Regions from separate parts of the Actinophytocola sediminis genome, predicted to be linked through region 1. Evidence: riboswitches for the same ligand, from Rfam matches in the RefSeq annotation. Region 1 holds a riboswitch; each other region holds the start of a gene.

What was found. Region 1 has a riboswitch for cobalamin ahead of ACYVIP_RS11615 (ribonucleoside-diphosphate reductase subunit alpha). Riboswitches for the same ligand answer to the same signal wherever they lie in the genome.
Region 2: linked by a shared signal. The riboswitch ahead of ACYVIP_RS26160 (homocysteine S-methyltransferase family protein) and the one ahead of ACYVIP_RS11615 (ribonucleoside-diphosphate reductase subunit alpha) in region 1 are both predicted to bind cobalamin.
Region 3: linked by a shared signal. The riboswitch ahead of ACYVIP_RS26115 (VWA domain-containing protein) and the one ahead of ACYVIP_RS11615 (ribonucleoside-diphosphate reductase subunit alpha) in region 1 are both predicted to bind cobalamin.

What each region holds. Positions count from the first base shown of each region.
Region 1 covers NZ_BAAGXS010000018.1:275,144-285,290, forward strand. Annotated here, with positions in the region: gene ACYVIP_RS11605 (DsbA family protein) at 1-681, opposite strand, end outside; gene ACYVIP_RS11610 (ribonucleotide-diphosphate reductase subunit beta) at 799-1,827, opposite strand; gene ACYVIP_RS11615 (ribonucleoside-diphosphate reductase subunit alpha) at 1,818-4,163, opposite strand; cobalamin riboswitch at 4,300-4,534, opposite strand; gene ACYVIP_RS11620 (hypothetical protein) at 4,585-5,862, opposite strand; gene ACYVIP_RS11625 (SAV_915 family protein) at 6,052-6,348, shown strand; gene ACYVIP_RS11630 (hypothetical protein) at 6,345-6,620, shown strand; gene ACYVIP_RS11635 (hypothetical protein) at 6,620-7,864, shown strand; gene ACYVIP_RS11640 (MarR family transcriptional regulator) at 7,887-8,402, shown strand; gene ACYVIP_RS11645 (EamA family transporter) at 8,407-9,246, shown strand; gene ACYVIP_RS11650 (MFS transporter) at 9,297-10,147, shown strand, end outside.
Region 2 covers NZ_BAAGXS010000043.1:95,810-104,213, forward strand. Annotated here, with positions in the region: gene ACYVIP_RS26145 ((2Fe-2S)-binding protein) at 1-575, shown strand, start outside; gene cobN (cobaltochelatase subunit CobN) at 730-4,317, shown strand; gene cobF (precorrin-6A synthase (deacetylating)) at 4,314-5,063, shown strand; cobalamin riboswitch at 5,093-5,282, shown strand; gene ACYVIP_RS26160 (homocysteine S-methyltransferase family protein) at 5,308-6,354, shown strand; gene ACYVIP_RS26165 (LLM class flavin-dependent oxidoreductase) at 6,417-7,457, shown strand; gene ACYVIP_RS26170 (TetR/AcrR family transcriptional regulator) at 7,463-8,014, opposite strand; gene ACYVIP_RS26175 (ABC transporter ATP-binding protein) at 8,079-8,404, shown strand, end outside.
Region 3 covers NZ_BAAGXS010000043.1:84,603-94,749, forward strand. Annotated here, with positions in the region: gene ACYVIP_RS26090 (cobalt-precorrin-6A reductase) at 85-825, shown strand; gene ACYVIP_RS26095 (CbtA family protein) at 835-1,596, opposite strand; gene ACYVIP_RS26100 (CbtB domain-containing protein) at 1,613-1,825, opposite strand; gene ACYVIP_RS26105 (cobyrinate a,c-diamide synthase) at 2,034-3,383, opposite strand; gene cobO (cob(I)yrinic acid a,c-diamide adenosyltransferase) at 3,380-3,994, opposite strand; gene ACYVIP_RS26115 (VWA domain-containing protein) at 3,994-5,925, opposite strand; cobalamin riboswitch at 5,976-6,124, opposite strand; gene cbiE (precorrin-6y C5,15-methyltransferase (decarboxylating) subunit CbiE) at 6,177-7,358, shown strand; gene ACYVIP_RS26125 (cobalt-precorrin-4/precorrin-4 C(11)-methyltransferase) at 7,355-8,113, shown strand; gene ACYVIP_RS26130 (precorrin-2 C(20)-methyltransferase) at 8,098-9,585, opposite strand; gene ACYVIP_RS26135 (precorrin-8X methylmutase) at 9,582-10,147, opposite strand, start outside.

The DNA of each region.
Region 1 (10,147 bases):
CTGGCCGTTGACGAAGATCGTCGGCGTGCTGTCGACGCCGACCCGCTGGCCGGCGGCCACGTCGGCGTCGATGCGCGCGGCCACCGCCGGCGCGGCGATGTCGGTGTGGAACCGGTCGAGATCGAGGCCGATCTCGGTGGCGTAGCGGTCGAACAGGGTGGCCGCCCGGTCCTCGTCGTCGCTGAGCCGCTCCCCGCTGTCGTCGACCGCCCACTGTTGGTAGTTGTCGTACAACGCGTGGTACATCTCGAGGAACTTGTCCTGGTTGGCCGCGGCCTCGGCGGCGCGGGCGGCCGGCTGGGCCAGCGGGTGGGAGTCCAGCGGGAAGTTGCGGGTGACGAAGGTGATCCGGCCCGCGTAGTCGGTCTCCACCCCGCTGGTCACGTTGCGGTAGTACGCGGCGCAGGCCGGGCACTGGTAGTCGAGGAACTCCACGACGGTGACCTTGTTGCCTGGCGCGGTGGTCAGCGTGTCGCTGTCCGCGCTCGCGCGCAGCTCCCGCGGAATCTCGCCCTGGGTGGTGGTGTTGTCACCGCCGGTGTCGTTACCGGTGTTGCCGTCGGTGTTGTCGCTGTCGGACCTGTTGAACAGCAGGATGCCGCCGATGACGAGCACGGCGATCACCACGATCGCGACCGTGGTGATCACGTTCGCCGATGGCCTCCTGGACTTGCGTGTCATGCCTTGGTGCGCCCTTCGCCGGGTTTTCCCCATGATCTGCCAGAAGGTCGTACCGAGCCGTGACGCGGTTCCCGGGTGTCGGCGAGACCACCCGAAGGTGGTCCCGCCGTGGCAGGCCTAGAAGTCCTCGTCGAAGTTGACGGTGCCGGTGACCGCGACCTGGTAGGCCGACACCCGGCGTTCGAAGAAGTTCGACAGTTCCTGGACGTCCTGTAGTTCCATGAACGCGAACGGGTTCTTCGACCCGTACTCCGGTTCCAGGCCCAGCGCGGCCAGCCGCCGGTCGGCGACATGCTCGAGGTACGCGCGCATGTCGGCGATGGTGAGCCCGGCGACACCGCCGGTGAGCAGGTCCCCGGCGAACTGGACCTCGGCGTCGACGGCCTCGCGCAGCATCTGGCGCACCCGCGCGTGCAGGTCGTCGTCGAACAGGTCCGGTTCCTCGCGGCGCACGGTGTCGACCACGTCGAACGCGAAGGTCATGTGCATGGACTCGTCGCGGAACACCCAGTTGGTGCCCGACGCCAGGCCGTTGAGCAGACCCCGGGAGCGCAGGAAGTAGACGTAGGCGAAGGCGCCGTAGAAGAACAGGCCCTCGATGCACGCCGCGAAGCAGATCAGGTTGAGCAGGAACGCCCGCCGGTCGTCCTTGGTCTCCAGCCGGTTCAGGTGCTCGATCGAGTCGATCCACTTGAAACAGAACTCGGCCTTGGCCCGGATGGAGGGAATGTTGTCCACCGCGGCGAAGGCGGCCACCCGTTCCTGCTCGTCGGGCAGGTAGGTGTCGAGCAGCGTCAGGTAGAACTGGACGTGCACGGCCTCCTCGAACAGTTGCCTGGACAGGTACAGCCGCGCCTCCGGCGCGTTGACGTGTTCGTACAGGTTCAGCACCAGGTTGTTGGCGACGATGGTGTCGCCGGTGGCGAAGAACGCGACCAGCCGGTTGACCAGATGCCGTTCGGCGGCGGTGAGCTTGTTCAGGTCGGCGAGGTCGGAGTGCAGGTCGACCTCCTCGACCGTCCAGGTGTTCCTGATCGCGTCCCGGAAGCGTTCGTAGAACAGCGGGTAGCGCATCGGGCGCAGGGTCAGGTCCATGCCGGGGTCGAGCAGGGCCTGGCTGGTGTTCTCGGCGGTGGTCACTGGCATGCCTCACAGGTTTCTGGGTTCTCGATCGAGCAGGCGGCGGCGGTGGTGACAGTCGCCTGCTGGATGCGGGTCGCCGGCCGCGACCTCAGGTAGTAGGTGGTCTTCAGCCCGGACTTCCAGGCGTGGCGGTACATTGAGGACAGTTTGCCGATCGTCGGCGAGGCCACGAACAGGTTCAGCGACTGGCTCTGGTCGACGTAGGGGCCTCTGGCGGCGGCGAGGTCGATCAGCGCGCGCTGGGGCAGCTCCCACGCGGTGCGGAACAGTTCCCTTGACTCGGCGGGCAGCGCGCTCAGGCCCTGCACCGAGCCGTCCGCACGCTTGATCCGGTCCCGGGTGTCCTCGGTCCACAGCCCGTGTTTCCTCAGCTCCGCCACCAGATAGGAGTTGATCTGAAGGAACTCGCCGGACAGCGTCTCCCGTTTGAACACATTGGACACCTGCGGCTCGATGCACTCGAAGCAGCCGGCGATCGACGCGATGGTGGCCGTCGGCGCGATGGCGATCAGCAACGAGTTCCGCAGCCCGGTTTCGGCGATCCGGTCCCGCAGCGCCGCCCAGCGTTCGGTCTGGGTCGGGACGACGCCCCACAGGTCGGGTTGCAGACTGCCCTGCTCGGCCCGGGTCTGCTCGTAGGCGGGGTGCGGTCCCTCGGCGGCGGCCAGCTCGGCGGAGGTCTCCAGCGCGGTCAGGTAGATGTCCTCGGCCAGCCGGGTGGACAGCTCCTTGGCCTCGGGCGAGTCGAAGGCCAGGCGCAGCCGGAAGAACACGTCCTGCAGGCCCATCACGCCCAGCCCGACGGGCCGCCAGCGCGGGTTGCCCCGGGCGGCCTGCTCGGTGGGGTAGTAGTTGATGTCGATGACCCGGTCGAGGAAGGTGACCGCGGTGAACACGGTCTCCCGCAGCCGGTCCCAGTCGATCTCCGTGCCGGTCAGGTGCGCGCCGAGGTTGATCGAGCCGAGGTTGCACACCGCGGTCTCCTCGTCGGCGGTGACCTCGAGGATCTCGGTGCACAGGTTGGAAAGGTGGATGACGTTGCCGGCGTCGGCGGTCTGGTTGGACGTGCGGTTCGCGGTGTCCTTGAACGTCATCCAGCCGTTGCCGGTCTGGGCGAGCGTGCGCATCATCTTCGCGTACAGGTCCCGCGCCTTCACCGTGCGCACCGCGCGGCCGGCCCGCTCGGCGGCCCGGTAGGTCTCGTCGAAGGCCGGACCCCACAGGTCGGGCAGCTCCGGCAGTTCGTCCGGGTCGAACAGTGACCAGTCGGCGTCGGCCTCCACCCGGCGCATGAACTCGTCGGGGATCCAGTTGGCGATGTTGAGGTTGTGCGTGCGGCGCGCGTCCTCGCCGGTGTTGTCCCGCAGTTCCAGGAACTCCTCGATGTCCGGGTGCCAGGTCTCGAGGTACACGCAGGCCGCGCCCTTGCGCCGCCCGCCCTGGTTGACCGCGGCGACCGAGGCGTCCAGCGTGCGCAGCCAGGGCACGATGCCGTTGGAATGCCCGTTGGTGCCCCGGATCAGCACGCCCCGCGAGCGCACCCTGGACCACTGCACGCCGATGCCGCCGGCGAACTTCGACAGTCGCGCGATCTGCCCGTAACGCTCGTAGATCGACTCCAGCTCGTCGCGCGGCGAGTCCAGCAGATAGCAGGATGACAGCTGGGTGTGGCTGGTGCCGGAGTTGAACAGCGTCGGTGAGCTGGGCAGATACGCCAGTGAGGACATCAGCCGGTAGAACCGGATCGCCTCGGCCGGCGTGTCCGACAGTCCACATGCGACACGTAGCAGCCAGTACTGCGGGCGCTCGATGACCGCGCGGCTGTTGGGGTGGCGCAACAGATAGCGGTCGTGGACCGTGCGCAGCCCGAAGTACTCGAACCGCAGATCGCCGTCGTGGTCGACCGCGTCGTCCAGCTTGCGCGCGTGGGTGGTGACGAAGCTCGCCGTCTGGTCGCCGATCAGCCCGTGCTCGTGGCCGAGCGCGATGGCCTGGCTGAACGAGTGGATGCCGTTGCCGCGGACCTCCTTGTCGACGAAGGTCGCCAGCAGGCGCGCCGCGAGCCGGGAGTAGGCGGGCTCCTCGGCCACCAGCTCGGCCGCGGTCTGGATCGAGAGGCGGTCCAGCTCGACGGTGGTCGCGCCGTCGTACAGGCCGCTGACGGTCTTCGTCGCGACCCGCATTGGGTCCACATTGGACAGACCGGTGGCGCAGCGCTCGACGGCGCGCACGATCTTGGTGAGGTCGACGTGCTCGACCTCGCCGCCGCGTTTGCGTACCCGCATCGTCGGCCGTTCGGTGTCGTCGGCTTCCCGCATGCCGACCTGGCTTGTCGTCACAGCTCTCTCCTCGTGAGCTCGATCCGACCGGTTCCAGTCCGAAGTGGACACGCGAGGACCCATGGCGGTGCCCGTGAACGGCACCGCCGATGTCCGCACGCCCTCCCTCGGGGCCTGGAGACCGCGCCCACCCGCGGCGCGGGCAGGCGAGCTGGCAGGTCTTCGGACTCGCGGGCAGCCGAACCCGGGCGCGTCGACGCGCCAGGAGTCGGTGGTCTACTGGCCGTCGCTTCCCGGACTCGCGTCCAGTGCTTCGTGACGGCGGTCGTTCCCGTTCACCGCTGCGGGGCAGTCCCGGACTCGCACCGGGTTCCCTCTTGCGACGGACGCCCCATGGCGTGGACGTCCGAACCAGCTCGCTGAGCACAATACATGGAGTCCGCGACTCTTCCGGCACCCATATGTTGTGTCGGCGTGTCGGTCACGTGCCGACGACGGTGATCGCCCGTGCGCTGGCGTCGAGGTCGTGCCAGGTGTTCGCCGACCACTCCGAGATCGCGCCGTCGGTGCCCAGCCGGTACACCCGGTCGGCGCCGACCGCGACGTCAGCCGCGCCGTCGCCGATGCGCCGCCAGTCGTTCGGGCTGTCCCGGTAGACGCGCACCCCGCCGTCGTCGTCCATCGCGACCAGACCGGCGCCGCCCACCCGGATCGTCTTCGCGGCGCCGCCGATCCGGCGCCACCGCCCGTCGACCTGGTCCCATTCCTGCACTTCCGTGCGGCCCGCGGTCAGCCGGTACAGCGTCTCCCCGCCGACGACCAGGGTGTCCCGCGGATCCAGGGTGTCGGTGACCCAGGTCCAGTTCTCGGGAGTGCCCTCGTAGCGGAACAGGTCCGTGCCGCTCGGGCTGGAGGCGAAGATGCCGGCCGGGCCCGCGTACAGGTGCCTGGCCTGTCCGCCGACCAGCAGCCAGGACTTGTCCTGCGGCACCCACGCCCAGACCGCGGCCCGGTCCGGCGCGAGCCGGAGCAACTGGTCCTGCCCGACCACCAGCTCCGCCGGGCGTTCACCGGTATAGGACCAGTTGCCCGGCGAGTGGTACTGCGCGATGTGCCCGACACCGGGCGAGATGGCCCACAGCCCGGCGCCGCCGCCGTGCACCGACGCGGCGTGGGCGCCGATCGTCGTCCACCGCCGCGTCGCCGGGTCCCAGGACCGCACCGCGTCACCGGTCGGCGTCAGCGCCACCAACTGGGTCGCGATGTGCGGGACGGGGGCGGGGGTCGTTGGCCGCGGACCGTTCCCCGGGGTCGCCACCAGCAATGTCGCCGCCACGGCCACCGCGGCCGCGGCCGCGTGCGACAGCCACAGCCTCGACCGGCGGGTGGGCGCCGGTTCGGCCTCCGGTGGGAGTTCGGGCACCGCGACGGGGTCGGCCGCCGGCTGCGCCGCGGCCGCCTGCTCGTGCAGCGTGCGCGCCCGCGTCAGCCGTAGCTCGCGGCCGGCCTGGTCGCGGGTGCGGTCGCGCACCACCTGCTCCAGCAGATGCAGCGGGATCAGCTGTGCGCCGGAGCGGTACATGCTCCACGCCGTGCGCCCGCCCATGTAGCGCACCGCGAGTTGGCGCACCGTGTGGTCCTTGGTGAGGTCCCGGAGGAACACCGCGAGCTCGTTGGCCTGCCTCGACGTGCCCCTGAGATCGCCCTGGGGGCGGCCAGGGCTTCTCGCCGACTGGTTCACCAGCGCTCTGTCGTTCACGGACAAACTCCTTGGCCCGGCCCTGCTTCGCGGATTCGACGCCGGCCGCCGAGGACGGGTTCCGGTTGTCCGCGGACAACTGGTTGTCCGTCCGCGCAGCCGTACTGAGCTGGGATTTCGCCTGATCTCCGTGGACCGGCGGTGTTCGCAGGACCCACCATCGGCGGCATACCAACACATGGAGGCGACATGAGGGAACTCTCCACCGGGGTGATCGACGGCCGGCTGCTCGGCTGGGACGGCGACGACTCCACGACCAGCCAGGTCTTCGTGCCGGGCACGGCCACCGACACCGAGATCGCGTTCGAGTTGCGGCGCACGGAGGACGACCGGCTCGCGCTGCCGGTCTACCGAACGATCGAGGACCTGGTGCGCTGCTGTGGCGCGGCGCAGGCCTGGATAGGCGTGTACGCCGACCGCGTCGAGGACTGCGCGGCGCTGTGTTCGGCCGACCTCGTCGTGTGGGACGCGGAGGTGACGGGATGACCGACTTCGACGTCGAGCCGTCGGTGCTGGCCACCGTGTCGACCAAGCTGTCCCTGGCGGCGTCCATAGTGGACGGTGTGCCCGCGTCCCCGCCGCCGCCACAGGCAGGCGACTGCACCGCCGTGGTCGCCATGGGCCTCGCGTCGCTGTGCAACACGACCGATTCCGTGGCCGTCGGTCTCCAGGGGGCCCGCGCCGAGGTGGACAACACGCTGCGCGAGTACCAGCAGCGAGACCAGACCGAGGCCAACGCGTACGCGGGGAGGTCCTGATGCCGCTCGACACGTGGGTGAAGGGTGACCCCGGCAGTCTGCGCGCGACGGCGGGCTGGGTGCGGGAGCTGTCCCGGGCCACCTTCGACGCGGGCAGTGCCGCCCGCGAGGCGGCGGGGATCTCGGAGTCCGGCTGGACCGGCTCGGCGGCCGATGCCTTCCAGACACGAGTGGTCAGCGCGGTCGGCGATGTCGACCGCATCGCCGCGCGGCACGTCGAGTCCGCCGCCGCGCTGGACCGGCACGCCGCCGACCTGGACACCGTGAAGAGCCGCATGGCACAGGCGCGCGAGGTGGCCGCGGCCGCCGGGCTGACCCTCACCGCGACGCACATCCTCGACCCCGGCGGCCCGCCGCCGGCGGCCGCACCGTTGCCAGGCGACCGCTGCCCGACCGCCGCCGAGCAGAGCGCGGTCACCGCCGCACAGGCCGCCGCCGCCGACTACGCCGCCAAGATCAAGGCGTACGGGGAATGCACGCGGACCGTCACCGAGGCCGGTGAGCTGGAGTTGGCGTCCCAGACCACGCTGCGCGACTTCTTCGGCGCCATCCCCGGCGAGATCTTCGGCTCGATCAGCCTGCTGGGCATCGCGGCGACCGCTGTCGGGACGGCGGTCGGCAGCCGCTTCACGTCGGTGACCGACGCCGCCGCCCAGCTCAGCACGGCCGCGTCGCATGCCGCCGCGCACGACACCGCCGTGGCGGCGGGCAGGTTCGCCGCCGGCGGCCTGCCGGCCCAACTCGCGCACGGGATGACCATCACCGTCGGCAACCCCATGGCCCCGGGCACCGGTCCGGTCGCCGCGGTGGTCAAGAGCGTGCCGAGGGTCGGTCTGGTGATCACCGCCGCCGGCCTCGGCCTCGACATCGCGAAAGACCCGTCGGTGAAGAACATCGTCGTCAGCACGGCGGCCAACGGCGCCGGACTGTTCGCCGCCACCGCGGCGACCAGCGCGGCGACCAGCGCGGCGACCAGCGCGGTGGCCGCGGCGGCGCCCGTACTGGTCGGTGCGCCGGTCGTGGTGGCCGTGGCCCCGCTCGCGGCCGGTCTGGTCGCCGGCGCGGTGACCTACGTGGTGGTGGACCAGTACGGCGGTGACGTCTACGACGCCGTCAAGGGAGCCGGTGCGACCGTGGTGGACAAGGCCCCGGGCGCCTACGAGGCGGTTACCGACAAGGCCAAGGAGGTGTTCAACTCAACCAAGGACAACTTCAAGAAGACGTTCACGTTCGGTCTGGGTTGACCCGCCGTGTTATGCATAACTCATGCATGACGAACGCCGAACCGCGAACCTCCTCGGGGCGACCGCGCTGGCCGTGACCGACCTCGCGCTCGCCGGCGCGACCCAGGCGAGCGGCACCAGTGCCAGCGGGGCAGCCGGGCTGGTCGTGCTCGTGACCACGCCGGGGTTGAGCGTGACCGAGCTGGGCAGGCGGATCGGCCTGAGCCAACCCGCCGCGGCCCGCATGGTCGACTCGTTGACCGCGAAGGGGCTGGTGCGACGGCGACCGGGGGCCGGCCGGGAAGTGCGGGTGAGTCCGACCCCGGCGGGGCGGCGGGTCGCGTCCCGGCTGCTCGCGGCCCGCGAGCAGCCGTTGCGCGACCTCGTGTCCGTGCTCGACCCGGACGAGCAGGACGTCCTGGCCGGCCTCCTCGCCAAGTTGTTGGCGCGCCTGCACACCGAGGTCGGCAGCGCGGAGCTGCTGTGCCGGTTGTGCGATCGGGCGGGTTGCACCACGAACGCGACCTGCCCGGTCGGGCAGGCCGAGCGCGACGGCTGAGCCGGTGGGTGCGCTGTTCGCGCTCGCCTCGGCGGTGAGCTACGGCCTGTCCGACTTCCTCGGTGGGGTGTTGTCCCGGCGCGGCTCGTTTGTGCGCGTCGCGCTGTTCGGGCAGCTCGGCGGCCTGGTGTCGATGGCGTGCGTGGCGCCGTTCGTGTCCGTGCGCGTGCCGGCTTTCGCGGACGTGGTGTGGGGCGGGCTGTCCGGCGTCGGGACCGGGCTCGCGATGATGTTCCTGTTCCGGGGCATGAGCCGCGGTGCGGTGAGCATCGTCGTCCCGACCAGCGCGATCGGTGGTGTCACCCTGCCCGTGCTGGTCGGCGTGGCGGTGCTCGGTGAGCGGCCGGCGCCGCTGGCCTGGGTCGGGATCGCGCTCGCGTTGCCCGCCCTGTGGTGGGTGTCGCGTGGGAGAGCGGGTGACGGGCGGGGGGTCGGGGACGGGCTGATCGCCAGCGTCGGCATCGCGGCGCAGTACCTCGCCCTCGCCCAGGCCGGACCGGAATCGGGCATCTGGCCCGTCGTCGCCGGGCGAGTCGTGTCGATCATCGCCGTCGCGGTGGCGAGCACGGCCATGCGCCGGGACACCGTGGTGCCCGATGGCGCGCATCGCGTCGGCGGTGATGTCGCCGCCGGTGTCGCCGGTGCGTTGGCCGGGTTCGCGCTCGTCTGTTACCTGTATGCCACCAGGACCGAGCTGGTCGCGATCGCCGTCGTCCTGTCGTCGCTGTACCCCGGCATTCCCGTGCTGCTCGGCATCACCGTGCTCGGCGAGCGACTCACGCGCAGCCAGGCCGCCGGCCTGATCGCCGCCGCGGCCGCCACCGTGCTGATCGCGACGGCATGATGGTTTGCCGCGTGCGGACCGGTCCCGGGTAGCCCTGTGAGAATCATGCGATGGCCGGAGGGGTGGGGGAAGCACTGCGGGTGCGGGAGTTCCGGTACCTGTGGCTCGCCGAGCTGGCGTCCATCGCGGGGGACCAGTTGGCGCGGGTCGCGCTCGCGGTGCTCGTGTACGGGCGTACCGGGTCCGCGGTCTGGGCGGCGGTGACCTACGCGCTGACGTTCCTGCCGGCGTTGCTGGGTGGGCTGGTGCTGTCGTGGCTGGCAGACCGCTTCCGGCGGCGGGAGGTCATGGTCGTCGCCGATCTTCTGCGGGCGGTGCTGGTGGCGGTCATGGCGGTGCCCGCGTTGCCCTTGTGGGTGGTGTGCGGGTTGTTGGTCGTCGTGGTGTTTCTCGGGTCGCCGTTCGCCGCGGCGCAGGGGGCGTTGTTGCCCGAGGTGTTGCCGGGGGAGCTCTACGAACGTGGCCTGGCGGTCCGCCAGATCACGAGCCAGAGCGCACAGTTGGTGGGGTTCGCCGGTGGCGGAGTGCTCGTCGCGGTGCTGAGCCCGCCGGTGGCGTTGCTGGCGAACGCGTTGACGTTCGTGCTGTCGGCCATGCTGATCCGGTTCGGGGTGGCCGATCGGCCACGGCCCGGCGCGGCGCGTACCGACAAGGGTTCTGGCACCGCCGCCGTGCTCGCCTCGATCGCCACCGACCCTCGGCGACGGGCACTGGTGCTGCTCGCCTGGCTGGTCGGCTGGTATGTCGTGCCAGAAGGGCTGGCCGCGCCGTACGCGGACCAACTCGGCCTCGGCGCGGCGGCGGTCGGGGTGCTGATGGCGGCCGATCCGCTGGGCAGCGTGCTCGGGGCCTGGCTGTTCACCCGGTTCGTGCCGAGTCGGGTCAGGAGTCGGTTGACCGG
Region 2 (8,404 bases), on a different contig from region 1:
CGCTGCGGGACCTGCTGGCGACGGCGGTGCTCGCGGAGCGGGTGGGGCACGTGCACACCGTGCTCAGTCGACTGTCCACTGTGGACGTCGAGCGGCGGGTCGCGGCGTCCACGATGTCGCTGGGCCTGTTCGCCAGGCTGATCTCGCCGGTGCTCGGCGCCGGCGTCCTCGGCGTGCCGCTGCCCCGGCCGACCCTCGACGACGCCTGGTGGCAGCCGGTCGACCAGGGACCGTGGCCGCTCACGCTGACCGGTGCGGACACCGAACCGTCGGTGAGCGACCTGCTCACCGACGTGCTGACGCCGCTCGCGGAGGTGTTGGCGCAGCGGTACTCCCTGTCCCGGCAGATCCTGTCCGGCAACATCACCTCCGCCGTGTTCGGCGCGGCCCGCATGATCGGCCGCGCCCGTCCCGACCTCGCCCCGGCCGCGCGCGAGCACGGTGCCGCCCTGCTCGCCGGCCCGCTCGCGGGCACCGGTGAGCTGGCCGGCGAGTTCGTCCGGTCCTCCTGCTGCCTCTACTACCGGATCCCCGGCGGCGGGTACTGCGGCGACTGTGTGCTCGCCAGCGGTTAGGGTGGAGCGTGTCCGCCGGTCGCGGACTCAGGAACCCGGTGTGACTCCGGGGCGGTTCCGCCACTGTGCACCGGCTGACACCAGCCGGGCAGCCAGACACTGACCGCGGCCACCACCTGCCACGCGGGGCGCGAACCCCGCCAGGAGGAACCGCATGCCCAGTGTCACGCCCACTGTCGCGTTGCTGTCCACGTCCGACACCGACCTGCTGTCCGCGCGGGCGTCGGCCGCCGACTACCGCTGGGCCAACCCCGCCCGGCTCGACCTCGCCGACCTGGCCTCGGTCGTCGACGGCGCCCAGGTGGTCGTCGTGCGGCTGCTCGGCACCCCCGAGTCCTGGCGCGACGGCTTCGCCATCCTGCGGGACAGCGCCGTGCCGCTGGTGGTGCTCGGCGGCGAGCAGACCCCGGACGCGGAGCTGATGCGCCTGTCCACGGTGCCGGCCGGCATCGCGGCCGACGCGCACCGCTACCTCGCCGAGGGTGGGCCGGCCAACCTGGCCCAGCTGCACGCCTTCCTCTCCGACACCGTGCTGCTCACCGGCGAGGGCTTCGAGCCGCCGGTCACCGTGCCGGCGTGGGGCTTCGCCGACCGCGCGATCCCCGCCGGCGAACTGCCCCGGATCGGCATCCTCTACTACCGGGCACACGAGACCAGCGGGAACACCGACTTCGCGCACGCGCTCGCCGACGCGGTCGACGCCACCGGCGATGCGGTCGGCGTGCCGGTGTTCTCCGTGTCGCTGCGCTCGGCGCCCGACGAGCTGTACACCGCGCTCGGCACCCTGGACGCGCTGGTGGTCACTGTGCTCGCCGCCGGCGGCAGCACCCCGGCCGGGGTGAGCGCGGGTGGGGACGACGAGGCCTGGGACGTGGCGCGGATCCGCGCGCTGGACATCCCGATCCTGCAGGGCCTGTGCCTGACCTCCAGCCGGGCCGAGTGGCTGGCCGCCGACGAGGGCGTCACCCCGCTGGACTCCGCGAGCCAGATCGCGATCCCCGAGTTCGACGGCCGGATCATCACCGCGCCGTTCTCGTTCAAGGAAACCGACATCGACGGCCTGCCGCGCTATGTCGCCGATCCCGAGCGCTGTGCCCGCGTGGCCGGCATCGCGGTCGCGCACGCCCGGCTGCGGCACACCCCGGTGGGGCAGCGGCGGATCGCGCTGATGCTCTCGGCCTACCCGACCAAGCACAGCCGGGTCGGCAACGCGGTCGGCCTGGACACTCCAGTGTCGACCGTGCGGCTGCTGCGCCGAATGCGGGCCGCCGGGTACGACATCGGCGACCTGCCGGCCATCGACCTCGCCGACGACACCGAGGCGGGCAACGCGCTCATCCACGCGCTGATCGCGGCCGGCGGACAGGACGAGGAATGGCTCACCCAGGGCCAGCTCACCGACGCGCACGTGCGCATCCCGGCGGGGGACTACACGCGCTGGTTCGCCGCGCTGGACCCCGCCCTGCGGGAGTCGGTCACCGAGGCCTGGGGACCGGCGCCGGGCGCGCTGTTCGTCAACGACGCCAACGAGATCGTGCTCGCCACCATCCGGTCGGGCAACATCGTGCTGCTGATCCAGCCGCCGCGCGGGTTCGGCGAGAACCCGGTCGCGATCTACCACGACCCGGACCTGGCGCCATCACACCACTACCTGGCCGCCTACCGCTGGCTGGAGCATGGTTTCGGCGCGCACGCCGTCGTGCACCTCGGCAAGCACGGCTCGATGGAATGGTTGCCCGGCAAGAACGCCGCGCTGTCCGCCGCCTGTGCCAGCGACGCGGCCATCGGCAACCTGCCGCTGGTGTATCCGTTCCTGGTCAACGATCCCGGCGAGGGCGCGCAGGCCAAACGCCGCGCGCACGCCACGATCGTCGACCACCTGGTGCCGCCGATGGCCAGGGCGGAGAGCTACGGCGACATCGCCCGGCTGGAGCAACTCCTCGACGAGCACGCGAACATCGCGGCGATGGACCCGGCCAAGCTGCCCGCGATCCGCGCCGAGATCTGGACCCTCATGCAGGCCGCGCACATGCACCGCGACCTCGGCCTGGACGACCGCCCGGACGACACCGAGTTCGACGACTTCATCCTGCACGTCGACGGCTGGCTGTGTGAGGTCAAGGACGCCCAGATCCGCGACGGGCTGCACATCCTCGGCCAGGCACCCGCCGGGGCCGCGCGGGTGGACCTGGTGCTCGCGATCCTGCGCGCCCAACAGATCTGGGGCGGCGAGACCGCCGCGGTGCCGGGCCTGCGCACCGCGCTCGGCCTCAAGGAGGGCGCCGAGCAGACCGGTGCCGTGGACACCGTCGAGGCCAAGGCCCGCGCGCTCGTCGAGGCGATGGAGGCGGCGGGCTGGGACCCGGCCGCGGCGACCGGACTGCACGAGGACCCCGAGGTCGTCCGGGTGCTGGCGTTCGCCGCCACCGAGGTGGTGCCCCGGCTGAACCGCACCACCGACGAGCTCGACGCGGTGCTGCACGCGCTCGACGGCGGGTACGTCCCGGCCGGCCCGTCCGGCTCGCCCCTGCGCGGTCTGGTCAACGTGCTGCCGACCGGCCGCAACTTCTACACCGTCGACCCCCGCTCGGTGCCCTCCCGGCTCGCCTACGAGACCGGTGTCGCGATGGCCGACTCGCTGCTGGCCCGCTACCTGGACGAGACCGGCGAGTACCCCAAGTCGGTCGGCCTGTCGGTGTGGGGCACCTCGGCCATGCGCACCTCCGGCGACGACATCGCCGAAGTCCTTGCCCTGCTTGGTGTCCGGCCGGTCTGGGACGAGGCCTCCCGGCGGGTGCGGGAGCTGGCGGTGCTGCCATTGGCCGAGTTGGGCCGACCGCGGATCGACGTGACCGTGCGGGTCTCCGGCTTCTTCCGCGACGCCTTCCCGCACGTGGTCGGCATGCTCGACGACGCGGTCCGGCTGGTCGCCGCGCTGGACGAACCGGCCGAGCAGAACTTCGTCCGCGCCCACGTGCACGCCGACCTCGCCGAGCACGGCGACGAACGCCGGGCCACCGCGCGGATCTTCGGCTCGGCCCCCGGCTCCTACGGCGCCGGCATCCTGCAGGCCGTCGAGTCCGGCACCTGGCGCGACGACGCCGACCTGGCCGAGGTCTACACCGCCTGGGGCGGCTTCGCCTACGGCCGGGGGCTCGACGGCCGGCCGGCGGCCGAGGACATGCGCGCGAACTACCGCCGCATCCAGGTCGCCGCGAAGAACATCGACACCCGCGAGCACGACATCGCCGACTCCGACGACTACTTCCAGTACCACGGCGGCATGATCGCCACGGTCCGGGCGTTGACCGGCGCCGACCCGAAGGCCTACGTCGGCGACTCCACGTCCCCCGACGCGGTGCGCACCCGCACGCTGCAGGAGGAGACCAACCGCGTCTTCCGCTCCCGGGTGGTGAACCCGCGCTGGATCGGCGCGATGCAACGGCACGGCTACAAGGGCGCCTTCGAGCTGGCCGCGACCGTGGACTACCTGTTCGGCTTCGACGCGACCACCGGTGTCGTGCACGACTGGATGTACGAGCGGCTGGCCCGCGAGTACGTCCTGGACCAGACCAACCAGGAGTTCATGCGCCAGGCCAACCCGTGGGCGCTGCGCGGCATCGTGGAGCGACTGCACGAGGCGGCCGACCGCGGGCTGTGGGCCGAGCCCGACCCGGAGGTGCTGGCCCAGCTGCAGGCGGTCTACCTGTCGGTCGAGGGAGACCTCGAGGACGGCGCGTGAGCCGACGGGTGGTGCTCATCGGCGTCGGCCCCGGCGGTCCCGACCAGCTCACCGTCGAGGCGGTCCTGGCGATGAACGAGGTCGACTTCTTCGTGGTGACCGAGAAACAGCGCCCGGACGGCGACCCGCTGGCCGCCGCCAGAACAGCGCTGCTTGGCCGCCACGTGCGCGGCGACCCGACGATCGTGGTCGTCGAGGACGCCGAGCGGGACCGCACGGCGGCGGACTACGCACACGCGGTCGCCGACTGGCACGCGGCCCGCGCCGCCCGCTACGCCGCCGCGCTGGCCGACCACGACGGCGACGCGGGCTTCCTCGTCTGGGGCGACCCGGCCCTCTACGACTCGACGATCCGCGTGCTGGCCCGCGTCGCCGACACCGTCGGCGCCCGGCTGGAGGTCGTGCCGGGCGTGTCGAGCCTGTCCGCGCTCGCCGCCCGCCACCGCATCGTGCCGCACGGCATCGGCGAACCGCTGCACATCACCACCGGCCGCCGTCTTGTCGAGGCGATCCGGCAGCGACAGCCCAACATCGCGGTCCTGCTCAGCCGCTCGTTGGAGGAACTACGCGCCGTCGACCCGGCCGGCTGGCACATCTGGTGGGGCGCCAATCTCGGCACCCCGAGCGAACGACTCGCCGCCGGCCAACTCGCCGATGTCCTGCCCGCGATAACAACCGCCCGCACCGCCGCGAAACACGAGGCCGGCTGGCTACTGGACATCTATCTGCTCCGGCACGAGAAGTGACTGCACCGGTTCCATAATATGAAACAATTGACCATCCTGTGGCAGGTGGATAGCGTGTTCGACGCGCGGCAGAAAACGGGAAGTCTGGTGTGAATCCAGCGCGGTCCTCGCCACTGTGACCGGATAGCGAACCTCATGACGCCACTGGGACATGTCCTGGGAAGGCGAGGAAAGCCGACATCCGGAAGTCAGGAGACCGTCTGCGGCGCGCACGTAGCCGATCCACGAGCGATGGAGCCGCACAATGTCGACCAACGACCTGACCGAACGCCTCAATGCCGGCCCGGTGATCTGCGCCGAGGGATTTCTTTTCGAGCTGGAGAGACGGGGTTATCTCACCGCCGGGGAGTTCGTGCCCGAGGTGGCGCTGGAACACCCCGACGCGCTGCGCGCCCTGCATGTCGACTTCCAACGAGCCGGCTCCGATGTGGTGGAGGCATTCACCTACAACGGGCATCGGGAGAAGATGCGGGTCATCGGCAAGGAGGATCTGCTCGAGCCGCTGAACCGCGCGGCACTGGGGATCGCCCGCGAGGTCGCCGACGCGCGACCCGGGGACCTGATGGCGGGCAACATCTCCAACACGAACGTGTGGGACCCGGCGGACACCGGCCGGCAGGCCGAGGTGCGTGCCATGTTCGAGGAGATGGTTGGCTGGGCCGTTGACGGCGGCGCCGACCTGATCATCGGCGAGACGTTCTACTACGCGGGCGAGGCGTTGGCGGCGCTGGAGGTGGCGGCGTCGACCGGCCTGCCGGTGGTGCTCACCATCGCGCCGATGGCACTGAACGAACTGGCCGACGGCGTCGGGATCGTGGAGACCTGCCAGCGACTCGAGCAGGCAGGCGCGGACGTCGTCGGCATGAACTGCTTCCGCGGGCCGGACACGATGTTGCCGTGGCTCAAGGAGATCCGGGCGGCGGTGTCCTGTCACGTCGGTGCCTTGCCCGTGCCGTACCGGACCACCGTCGAGGAGCCGACGTTCTTCAACCTGACCGACGACCGGGCACGCGTCCCCTCCCCGCACGGTCGCACGTTCCCCACCGCGCTCGATCCGCTGTCCGCCAACAGGTACGAGCTGGGCGCCTTCGCGACCGAGGCGCACGACCTGGACGTCAACTACCTCGGCGTGTGTTGCGGCGCGTCCCCGATGCTGGTCCGTCAGGTGGCGGAGGCGGTCGGCCGCACGACCGAGGCGAGCCGGTTCTCGGAGCGGATGAGCAACCACTTCATGTACGGCGACGACGAGCGGCTGCCGGACCACATCGTGGCTCTCGGCGATCGCGCGTGACCTTCCGGTAGTCACCGGCGGGGAGCCACACTGGGCTGGTCGACTGTTCTGGGAGGAGAATCATGCGGTTCAGTTTCGTGCTGTTGCCTGATTACCCGCTCGACGACACGATCGAGTCCATCAAGCTCGCCGACGAACTCGGGTTCTACGCCTGCTATGCGGCGGACGAGACCTGGCACAAGGATCTCTGGCTGTTGTTCGCCGCGGCGGCGGACAAGACGACCAACATCCGGTTCGGTCCGAGCGTGTCCGCGGTGACGTTGCGGGAGCCGTCGTTGATCGCCCAGGCGACCGCCACCCTCGACGAGCTCACCGGGGGCCGCGCCGAATGTGTGCTCGGGTCGGGGAACTTCGGGCTGCTCGCGCAGTACGGCATCGACTGGGCGCGGACGAAACCGTTGTCCCGCCTCAAGGAGGCGCACACCGTGGTGCGCACCCTGCTCGACGAGGGGGCGATCAGCCACGATGGCGAGTTCTACCGCTATGACGGGCTGTTCACCTTCGCCCGGCCGGTCCAGCGGCACGTTCCGGTCAAGCTGGGCGCGATGCGCGGCCCGAAGTCGTTCCAGGCGGCGGGGGAGCTGACCGACGGCGTGCACCATGCGCTGAGCTACACCAGGCGCGCCTACGAGTACATGGTGGAGAACGTGCGGATCGGCGCCGAGCGCGCCGGCCGCGACGTGTCGTCGTTGGACCTCGGCGCGTGGGTCGTGTTCGCCACGGGCGAGGACTCGCGGGCGGCCAAGGACGCCGCCAGGGCGATGGTCGGCCTGTACGCGTCGTCGATGCCGGCCGAGCAGTTGGCGCGCAACGACGTGGATCCCGCGTCGCTGACCGAGATCATCGCCGCGGTGGGGGAGGGCCGGGTGGACCGTGCGTTCGAGCTCACCCCGCCGGAGCTGGCCGACAAGCTGTCCGTGGCCGGCACCCCGGAGGAGTGCCTGGCCAAGATCAGGACGGAGATCGCCTCGACCGGGGTCAACCACCTGGTCCTCGCCATCACCGACGCCGCGCTGGTCAAGGCGTTCGCCGGCATCGACCTGCCCGGCGTGGCCACCATGCGCGAGCAGTTGCGGCTGGTGCACGACAGGATCATGTGGTGACCTGGTCAGCCGCGGTCGGCGCGGACGATCTCCTCGGCGGTCGGCGCCTCGTCGGCATCGGTCAACCACTGCAGCGCGACGCCGACCAGCAGTGAGTAGTAGTGCGCGCCAACGGCGTGCACCTCCGCCGGGTCCGCGTCCTGGCCGAGGCCACCGAAGGCGTGCGCCAGGGCGACCCGCGCGGTGCGCTGCGCCGAGGCGTTCATCTCGCGGATCTTGTCGTTGTGCTGGAGGACCGCGACCGTCTCGAAGTTGACGAACCACAGCTCGCGGTTCTTCTGGATCGACTCGATGATGCGCTGCCACCTGGCGACCCGCGCCGCCTGTTCCCGCGCTCCCTCGGCGTCCTCGAGCGCGGCGAACAGGTGGCGGCCCCACTCCTCGTTCAGGTCGTAGATCGCCTGCGTGAGCAGCTGGTCCTTCGAGCCGAAGTGGTAGTTGATCGACGCCTGGTTGGCGCCGGACGCCGCGACCAGCTCGCGCACGGTCGTCCGCGCGTAGCCGTTGTGCAGCAGACACTCCCGTGCGGCGGTGAGCAGGTTCTCCCGATGACCCATGACGGGTACCGTATCATGTAAACGTTCGTTTCAAACGAACATACATATCGAGGGGAGTCCTGTCATGAACACCAAGCCAGTCCTGCGGATCCGTGGGCTGACCTGCCAGTACCCGAGCGATGCCGGCCCGGTGCACGCCCTGCGCGGCATCGACCTCGACGTGGGCCGGGGGTCCTTCGTCGCGATCATGGGGCCGTCCGGCTCCGGCAAGACGACCCTGCTGCACTGCGCGGCGGGGCTACAGCGCCCGACCTCGGGGCTGGTCGAGCTGGACGACCGCGACCTCACCCAGGCCGGCCCGGTCGAGCTCGCGCGGCTGCGCCGCCGCCGGGTCGGGTTCGTGTTCCAGTCGTTCAACCTGCTGCCCGCGCTCACCGCGGGAGAGAACGT
Region 3 (10,147 bases), on a different contig from region 1:
GGTCGAGCTGGCTAGTTACTACCAAAAAGAGTGAATTGTCATTATGGCTACAATTACTCCGAGTGTGCCTGTGGGAGATCAGCGATGACAGTTCTCGTGCTCGGTGGTACGTCGGAGGCCAGGGCGCTCGCCGAGTTGCTTGCCGGTGCCGGCGTGGACTTCGTGTCGTCGTTGGCCGGGCGGGTGGCGCGCCCACGGTTGCCGGTCGGACCGGTGCGGATCGGTGGTTTCGGTGGGGTCGCCGGGTTGTCGACCTATCTGGCCGAGCACGCGGTCACCGCGGTGGTCGACGCGACGCATCCGTTCGCGGCGGGCATGACCGCCAACGCGGTCGCCGCGTGTGCCGAGTCCGGGGTGCCGCTGGTCCGGCTGGAACGTCCGGGATGGACGGACGCTCCCGGCGCGGACAGGTGGCACTGGGTCAATGGACACCGGGAGGCGGCGGAAACAGTGGCGCTACTGGGAAAGCGACCGTTCCTGACCGTCGGCCGACAGGAGCTCGCGGCGTTCGCCGACCCGTTGGCCGACCATGCCGCGCTGGTGCGTGTGGTGGACGTGCCGGAGCTCGCACTGCCCGAGCCGTGGACCCTGGTGACCAGTCGTGGACCCTACGACCTCGCGGGGGAGCGCGCGCTGATGGCCGGGCACCGCGCGGATTCCTTGGTGACCAAGGACTCCGGCGGCGCCTACACCTGGCCCAAGCTCCAGGTTGCCGACGAGCTGGGTCTGGCCGTGGTCGTCGTGCGCCGCCGGGAGAGTCCCGGCGGCGTGCCGACGGTCAGCGATCCCGCCGACGCGGCCGACTGGGTGCTGGCTCGCGGCTGACCACTGTGGTCAGAGGCTGGCCGCGAGGTCCCGCCGCTCGGCCGCCAGCACCTCCCGTTCGTACAGCCTGCCGATGAGCGCGGTGAGCACCACGCCGATGACTGTCCACAGTGTCGTGAGTGTGACGAGCGACGCGCGTCGGAACTCCCACAATGTGTGGCCGGGGAACTCGCCGATCTCGTTGACCGTCGGCAACAGGTACCCGACCCCGACCACGACCACCAGGTACGCGACCACGGCCAGCGTGACCGCCTCGACGATCCGCAGCCGCTCGCTCAGGTAACGGCCGAGCGCGACCGCGAGCGCGGCGGCGACCACCGAGATGAGCAGATAGAGGAAGTAGTGGCCGGTGCGCGAGCCGAGGGTGTCCTCGTTGCCGACCGCGGGCGGAGCGGCCGGATACTTCAGGAACGGCACCAGCGCCACCGACACGAACCCGACCAGCGCGGCCAGCGCGGTCGACTGTGTCGGCGTCAGCCTGCGGATCCGGCCGACCATGGCGGCGGCCACCAGCGCGACCAGACCACCGAGGGCGACCCCGACCGCGAGGGTCGCGGTGCCAAGGCCGAACGTCTTCTGCGTGGTCCTGGTGACCTCGGTGCCTTCCTCCTCGCCGTGGGTGTGCGCGGGTTGTTCCTCGGCGCCCGCCTCCTCGATCGCGATCGCCGCGTCGATGGAGGGTTCGCCGAAGACGTTGGCGACCAGGAACGTGATCAGGCCGGCGACGAGTCCGGCGAGGAGACCACGGATGAGAAAGTTGCGTGCGGTCATGGGTGCTCGGTTCCGCTCAGTGGCAGGGGAAGCCGAGCAGGTGCCGGCCGTCGTGGACCCACTCGTGGATCGCGTTGCCGGCGAAGACGTTGACCGCGCCCTGGTCGGCGCTGACGAAGAACAGCGCGATCAAGGCGAGCACACCGAACAGGACCGCCCACGGGGCGATCTGGCCGAGTGGAATCGTGGGGATCCGGACTTCCGGCGTGACGGGAACTGACTGGCTCATGTGGTGCCTCCTCAGGGATATGTGCGTCCCGTGTGCTGGGCAATCCCTGGGCTCGGGTCTGACTCCACCCGCCATGGCCGTCGGTCGACGGCCGAACTGGTGTCACAGTAGCGCGACTGTGCCGGAATCCCACCGGCTTCCTTGTCCAGGGTCGACTCACGTTACCACTGGTCAACGTGGCGGCAGTACCTCCAGTTGGCGCGTGGGGTCAGCCGAACGCGTGCACGGCGGCGGCGAACCGCTCGGCCAGGCCCGGATGGCCCGCCCAGTGCACGTGGAGGTAGGACGCGGTGACCGTGGCGGAGCCGAACCCGTGTGGACTGCCCTCGATGAACAGCGCGGGGTCGACCCCGGCGTCCCGAGTGACCGCCGTGCGGTGGAACTCGTGGCCACGCAAGGGAGTTCCGGCCGCGCCGGCGAGCCCGTCGGCGGCCACCACCGCGTCGCGGTAGCCGAGGGTGAGTCGTGGGGTCATCGCGGCGTCGGCCGCCAGTGCGCCGACCATCGGCCTGCCGTCGAGGGTGCGGCACAGGTAGAGCAGCCCGGCGCACTCCGCCACGGTCGGCATGCCCGATCCGATCGCGTCGCGCAGTTCCTTGCGCAGCCTCGTGTTGCCGGACAGCTCGCCGACGTGGACCTCGGGGAACCCGCCGCCGAGATAGAGGCCGCTGGTGCCGGCGGGCAGCCGGTCGTCGGTGAGCGGGTCGAACGTGGTGACCGCGCAGCCCGCCGCGCGCAACAGTTCCTCGGTCTCGGCGTACCGGAACGTGAAGGCGCGCCCGCCCGCCATGGCCACCAGCGGTCGTCGATCGCCGACCGGGGTGACCTCGGCGGCCGGGTCCCACGGTGCCGCCGGCACGTTCGGTGCGGCGCGCGCGAGTGTGAGCAGTCCGTCGAGGTCGAGGTTGGCCTCGGTCCGGTCGGCGAGCAGGTCCAGCGCGGCGACCGCGTCCGGCCGCTCGGCCGCCGGCACCAGTCCCAGGTGGCGGGACGGCACGACGACGCCGTCATCCCGGTGCAGCACCCCGAGGACGGGCAGCCCGGTGCCGGCCAACGCGTCGAGCACCTCGGCGGCGTGCCGGGGCGAGCCCGCCTTGTTCAGCACCACGCCGACGATGCGCACCGCCGGGTCGAAGGTCCGCATGCCGTGCACCACGGCCGCGATCGACCTGGCCGCGTGGGACACGTCCACCACGAGCACGATCGGACTCGCGGTGACCTCGGCGACGTGTGCGGTGGAGGCGAAGCCGCCGGTGCCGAGCCTGCCGTCGTACAGGCCCATCACGCCCTCGATCACCGCCACGTCCGCGCCGGCCGCGCCGTGGGACAGCAGCGGTGCGAGCCGGTGCTCGCCGACCAGGAACGGGTCGAGGTTGCGGCCGGGGCGGCCGGTGGCCAACTCGTGGTAGCCGGGGTCGATGTAGTCGGGGCCGACCTTGTGTCCACTGACGACGTGCCCGCGCCGGCGCAACGCCGCCATGATGCCGGTCGCGACCGTGGTCTTGCCGTGCCCGGAAGCCGGTGCGGCCACGACGATCCTGGGCAGTGGCCGGCTCACCACTCGATGCCCCGCTGGCCCTTCTGTCCGGTCTGGAAGGGATGTTTGACCACGGTCATCTCGGTGACCAGGTCGGCGAGCTCGACCAGCTGTGGGTCGGCCCGCCGGCCGGTGAGCACCACGTGCTGGTGGCCGGACCTGGCCGCCAGGGTGTCCACCACGTCGGCCAGGTCGACCCAGCCCCACTGGATGGGGTAGGTGAACTCGTCGAGGACATACAGGTCGTGACGTTCCTCGCCGAGGCGGCGTTTGACCTCGGCCCAGCCCTCGGCCGCCGCCGCGGCGTGGTCCTCCTCGCTGCCCTCCTTGCGTGACCAGGACCAGCCGGCGCCCATCTTGTGCCACTCGACCGGGCCGCCCTCGCCGGTCTCGGTGTGCAGGACGGCGAGCCGCTCCAGCACGGTCTGCTCGCCGATGCGCCACTTCGCCGACTTGACGAACTGGAACACGCCGATGTCCCAGCCCTGGTTCCAGCCGCGCAACGCCAACCCGTAGGCGGCGGTGGACTTTCCCTTGCCGTCACCGGTGTGCACGATCAGCAGCGGGCGGTTGCGGCGTTGCCTGGTGGTCAGCCCGTCCTCGGGGACGACGGGCGGCTGTCCCTGTGCCATCAGGCGGCCCGCGCGGCGGTGGTCAGCGCGGCGGCGTTGACCTCACCGACCGGCACGTGCACGGCGCCGAGCAGCTCGGCCAGCCTGCGTGCCAGGCCCATCCGGAACCGGCCGGTCTCGCAGTCCACGACCACCGACGAGAGCCCGGTACGGCCGAGCGCCGCCGCGGCCCGGTGGGCGCGGCCGAGCGCGTCCGGCCCGTGGGTGGCGCGGCCGTCGGTGACCAGCACGAGCAGCGGGCGGCGGCGCGGGTCGCGGATCGCCTCGACCCGGACCACCTCGGCGACCCGGGTGAGCGCCTCGGCCAGCGGGGTGCGCCCGCCGGCGGCCAGCTCCCGCAGCCGGGTGACCGCCACCTCGACCGACCCGGTCGGCGGCAGCACGAGCTCGGCGCCGCCGCCGCGGAAGGTGACCAGGCCGACCTTGTCCCGGCGCTGGTAGGCGTCGGTGAGCAAGGACAGGATGGCGGTCTTGACCTCGCGCATCCGGCGGCTGGCCGCCATCGAGCCGGACGCGTCGACGCAGAACAGCACCTGGTTGGACTCGCGCCCCTCCTTGATCGGCACGCGCAGGTCCTCGGCGGCCAGCAGCAGCCGGCCGGTGCGCCGGCCGCGCCGGTGTTGGTGGCGGGCCGCCGCGCGCAGGGTCTCCAGCAGGTGCAGGGTGCCGGTGGGGCCGGCGGGGCGTTGCGCGCCGACCCGGCCGCCGGTGTCGGTACGGGCGGTGGACCGCCGGCCGGCCTCGTCGCCGCCGACACCGGGGACGGTGAACAGCCGGGCCCGGTAGGGCTCGCCGACCGGGGCGGTGGTCGACGGCGCGGACTGCCCGTTGCCGGCCGGGCCATCGGCATCGGTCGGTGGCGGGATGTCCCGGTCGCCAGGATCGTCGCCGCCGGCCGGCGGGTCGGGTTCCGGCTCGGGCGCTGGTTCGTCGAGCAGCTGGTCGAGCTGGTCCTCGTCGAGTCCTGGCGCGTCGAACGGGTTGCGCCGGCGCCGATGGGGCAGCGCGAGCCGGGCGGCGACCTTGAGGTCCTCGGCGGTGATCGTGGTGCGGCCGGCCAGCGCGGCGTGCGCGGCGGCGGTTCTGGCCATGACGATGTCCGCGCGCATCCCGTCGACCTCGAACGCGGCGCAGACCTCGGCGATGCGCAGCAGGGTCGCCTCGGTCAGCTCGACGGTCGGCAGCAGCGCGCGGGCGGCCACGATCCGTTCCCGGGTCAGGGTTTCCTCGGCCGCGAACCCGGCGACGAAGCCGTCGGGGTCCGCGTCGTACCGCAGGCGCGAGCGCACCACCCTGGCGCGTACTCGGGGATCGCGGGAGGCGGCCACCTCGACGGTGAGGCCGAAGCGGTCCAACAGCTGCGGCCGCAGCTCGCCCTCCTCGGGGTTCATCGTGCCGATCAGCACGAACCGCGCGGCGTGCGCGACCGAGACGCCGTCGCGCTCGATGCTGACCCGGCCGGTGGCCGCCGCGTCAAGCAGCACGTCGACCAGGTGGTCGTGCAGCAGGTTGACCTCGTCCACGTACAGGATGCCGCGGTGCGCGCGGGCCAGCAGGCCCGGTTCGTACTCGGCGACGCCCTCGGCCAGCGCGCGCTGCAGGTGCAGCGAGCCGAGCACCCGGTCCTCGGTCGCGCCGACGGGCAGCTCGACCAGCCGCACCGGCCGGGTCTCCACCCTGGCGTCGGCTGGGAACGGACCGTCGGGCGACAGCGGCGTCGGGTCAAGCGGATCGGTGGCGAACCGGTCGTCGGCGATCACGTCGACCGGCGGCAGGACCGCGGCCAGCGCGCGGACGGCGGTGGTCTTCGCGGTGCCCTTCTCGCCGCGCACGAGCACCCCACCGACCTCGGGGGCGACCGCGGCGAGCAGGAGGGCGAGGACGAGGTCGTCGGCGCCGACGACGGCCGACAAGGGGTACTGCTGTGGCATTCGGGGCTCCCGCGCTCAGTGCCAACCGGTGGACGGGCGCGGGATCACGCCCGTCGGCAGGCGCCGAGGCCGGTCTTCGGACTTCCCGGATCGACGTCCGGGTCACCGCAGCGGGCCCTGTGCCGGATTCTCACCGGCTTCCCGATTCTCCCGGCCGCGCGGTCAGCGCGGCGCGGGCACCTCGGGCCTGGTGATCGCAGCATAACTCCTGGGTCACCACCAACGGGCCTGACGTACTGTGACCTGCCGTGATGGTGCACGTGGTTGGCATCGGCGCGGACGGCTGGCGGGCGCTGGCGGAGCCGGCAAGGGAGTTGGTGCGGGCGGCCGGGGTGGTGCTCGGCGCGCCGCGCCAGCTCGGGCTGCTGCCCGACATCGCCGGTCAGCGGCGCGTGGCGTGGCCCTCGCCGCTGCGCGAGCGGCTGCCCGGACTGCTCGCCGAGTTGACCGGGGACGGGCCGGTGGTGGCGCTCGCGTCGGGTGACCCGTTGGTCGCGGGCATCGGGACGACGCTGCTGAACCTGCTCGGCCTGGAGTCGGTGGTCGTGGTGCCGGCGGTGTCCTCGGTGGCGCTCGCCCGCGCCCGGCTCGGCTGGCCGGCCGAGACGGTCGAGGTCGTCCGTGAGCCGGGCACGGTGGTGCGCCACCTCGCGCCGGGGCGACGGATTCTCGTGCTGTCCCAGGACAAGCACACCCCCGCGCTGGTCGCGCGGGCGCTGACCGAGCGCGGTTTCGGGGCGAGCGGGCTGACCGTGCTGGCCGACCTCGGCGGGGACGACGAGTCGGTGCGCCAGGTCGACGCGGCCGACTGGACCGGGGACGCGCCCGCGCTGCACGTGCTGGCGATCGAGTGCGTCGGTGGGCCGGCACATGGGCTGCTCGCGGGCCTGCCGGACGACGCGTTCGAGCACGACGGTCAGCTCACCAAGCGGGACCTGCGGGCGGTCGCGTTGGCCAGGCTCGCGCCCCAGCCGGGACAGCTGCTGTGGGACGTCGGTGCCGGCGCGGGGTCGGTCGCGATCGAATGGCTGCGCGCGCACGCCACCTGCCGGGCCGTGGCGGTGGAACGGGACGCCGTGCGCGCCGAACGGATCGCGCGCAACGCCGGCCGGCTCGGGGTGCCGGGCCTCGCGGTGGTCACCGGTGCGGCGCCGGATGCGCTGGCCGGACTGTCCACTCCGGACGCGGTGTTCGTCGGCGGCGGCGCGACGATCCCGGGTGTGCTGGACGCCTGTTGGTCGGCGCTGCCGCCGGGCGGGCGGCTGGTCGTGCACGGGGTCACGGTGGAGACCGAGGCGGTGCTCGCTCGCGCGTACGGCGAGCGCGGCGGGGAGCTGACCCGGATCGCGGTCGAGCACGCCGCACCCCTCGGCGGACTCACCGGCTGGACACCAGCCCGTACGGTGACCCAGTGGACGGCGACCAAACCATGACCCTGGTGCGTTTCGTCGGCGCCGGGCCGGGAGCCGCGGATCTGTTGACGCTGCGGGCGGTGGAGTTGTTGCGGGCGGCCGATGTCTGCCTCTACCCGGGCACCTACCTCGACCGCGCGGTGCTCGGGCACTGCCGCGCCGACGCCCGGCTGGTCGACACCCAGCACCTCGATCTCGACCAGATCGTGGCCGACCTGGTCACCTCCCAGCGGGCGGGACTGCGCGTGGTGCGCCTGTGCTCCGGCGACCCGTCGGTGTACTCGGCGCTCTACGAGCAGACCCGGCGGCTCGACGCGGCCGGCGTGCCGTGGGACGTGACCCCGGGCGTGCCGGCCTACGCCGCCGCGGCGGCGCGGATCGGACACGAGCTGACCGTGCCGGCGGTGGCCCAGTCGGTCGTGCTCACCAGGACCCGCGCCAGGTCGACCGCGATGCCCTCGGGCGAGACCCTGGCCGCGTTCGCCGCCACCGGCGCGACCATGGTGCTGCACCTGGCGATCACCCGCACCCGGATCCTGGCCGAGGAACTGGTGGCCCACTACGGGCCGGACTGCCCGGCCGTGGTGGTCGCCAACGTCTCCCAGCCGGCCGAGCTGGTACTGCGCGGCACCCTCGCCGACATCGCCGACCAGGTCGAGGCCGCCGCGCTCCGGCAGGCCGCGGTGATCATGGTCGGCCCCGCGCTCGGCACCGGCGTGGCGGGCGCCGAGTCCTACCTCTACGACCCGGCGAGGGAACGTCAGTCCCGGACATAGCGCGGAGTCCACGCCCGGCCGGCCGCGCTGACCCGCGTGCTGCTCGCGCCGATGATCAGCAGACACCGCATGTCGACCGACTCCGGGTCCAGCTCGGCGAGCGTGGTCATCGTCAGCGACTCGCCCGCCCGGCCGACGTCCCGCGCGACCACGACCACGGTGCCCGGATCGCGGTGGGCCAACAGGATCTCGCGCAGCTCACCGACCTGCGTCGGCCGCGCGCGGGAACGCGGGTTGTACACCGCCAGCACCAGGTCGGCCTCGGCCACCGCCCGGATGCGGCGTTCGATCACCGACCACGGCTTGAGCCGGTCGGACAGGCTCAGCACGGCGAAGTCCGCGCCGATCGGCGCCCCCGCCCGCGCCGCCGCGGCCTGCACCGCGCTGACCCCGGGCACGACGCGGACGTGCACCGCCGCGTAGGCCGGATCCTCGGCCGCCTCGAACACCGCCGACGCCATGCCGAACACCCCGGCGTCCCCACCGGACACCACGGCCACCCGCGCCCCACCAACGGCCAGGTCGAGCGCGAACCTGGCCCGGTCCAGCTCCACGGTGTTGCCCGAGGCGTGCCGACGCAGCCCCGCCCGCTGCGGCACCCGGTCGACATAGGGGGCGTAGCCGACGACGTGGTCCACCTCGGCGAGCACCGCCGCGGCCTCCGGGGTGAGCCACTCGTCGGCACCGGGGCCGAGGCCGACGACCACCAGCTCGGCGCCGGCCGGCACGGGTGCCGGCGATGGAGCCTCGGCGGTGTGCGTGTCGCCGGGCACCACGATCAACGAGAAGTACGGCACGTCGGCCGGCGAGACCTCGGCGACCGGCAGCCACCGTTCCTCGGCCATCGACGCGCGTTCGACGTACCAGGCGTCGTCGAGCCGGTCGGCCTCCACCAGCGCGGCCCGCACCTCGGGGAAGGTCCTGCCCAGCTTCATGATGATCGCCGCGTCGGTGTCGGCCAGCCTGCGGGCCAACTCGGGTCGGGGCAACGTCCCCGGCAGCACGGTGAGCACGTCGGTCTGCCTGGCCAGCGGGGTGCCCAGCACGGCGGTCGCGGCCGTGAACGCGGGCACGCCCGGCACCACCTCGGTCTCGAAGTGCTCGCTGAGCCGGTCGTGCACGTACATGTACGAGCCGTAGAACAGCGGATCGCCCTCGGCCAGCACGACCACGTCCCGCCCCGCGCTCAGATGGGCGGCCAGGCGCTTGGCGCAGTGCTCGTAGAAGTCGGCCATGGCACCGGCGTAGCCGCCGGGGTGGTCGGTGATGCCCGTGGTGACCGGGTACTCCAGCAGCTCCTCGATCACCCCGGCGCGGACGTAGGGGTCGGCGATGCGGCGCGCGTTGGAGCGCTTCCTCGGCCCCTGGTGGTAGGCGATGACCTCGGCGTGCTCGATGATCCTGGCGGCCTTGACGGTGACCAGTTCGGGGTCGCCGGGACCGAGCCCGACGCCGTAGAGCCGCCCGGTCACTCCCGCTCCCTGGCGAGTGCGTTGAGCGCGGCGGCGGCCAGCGCCGAGCCGCCGCGCCGGCCGTGGACGGTCAGGAACGGCACGTCGATCCCGTGGTCGGCCGCGAACGACGCGAGTGCCTGTTTGGACTCGGCCGCGCCGACGAAACCGACCGGCACGCCGACGATCGCGGCCGGTGGGGCGGCGCCGTCGGCCAGTAACTCCAGCAGGTGGAACAGCGCGGTCGGCGCGTTGCCGATCGCGACGACCGAGCCGGCGAGCAACTCGCCCCACAGCGACACCGCGGCGGCGCTGCGGGTCGTGCCGAGCACCCGGGCCAGCTCCGGCACCCGCTCGTCGCGCAGCAGGCAGCGGACGTCGTTGGCGCGTGGCAGCCGGGCGCGGGTGACCCCGGAGGCCACCATGTGCGCGTCGGTGAGGATCGGCGCGCCCGCCAGCAGCGCGGCGCGGGCCGAGGAGACCAGCGCGGGGTGGATCACCAGTGCGGCCGGCAGGTCGGTCTGGCCGGTGGCGTGCACCATCCGCACCGCGACCTTCTCCGCGTCGGCCGGCAGGTGGGCCA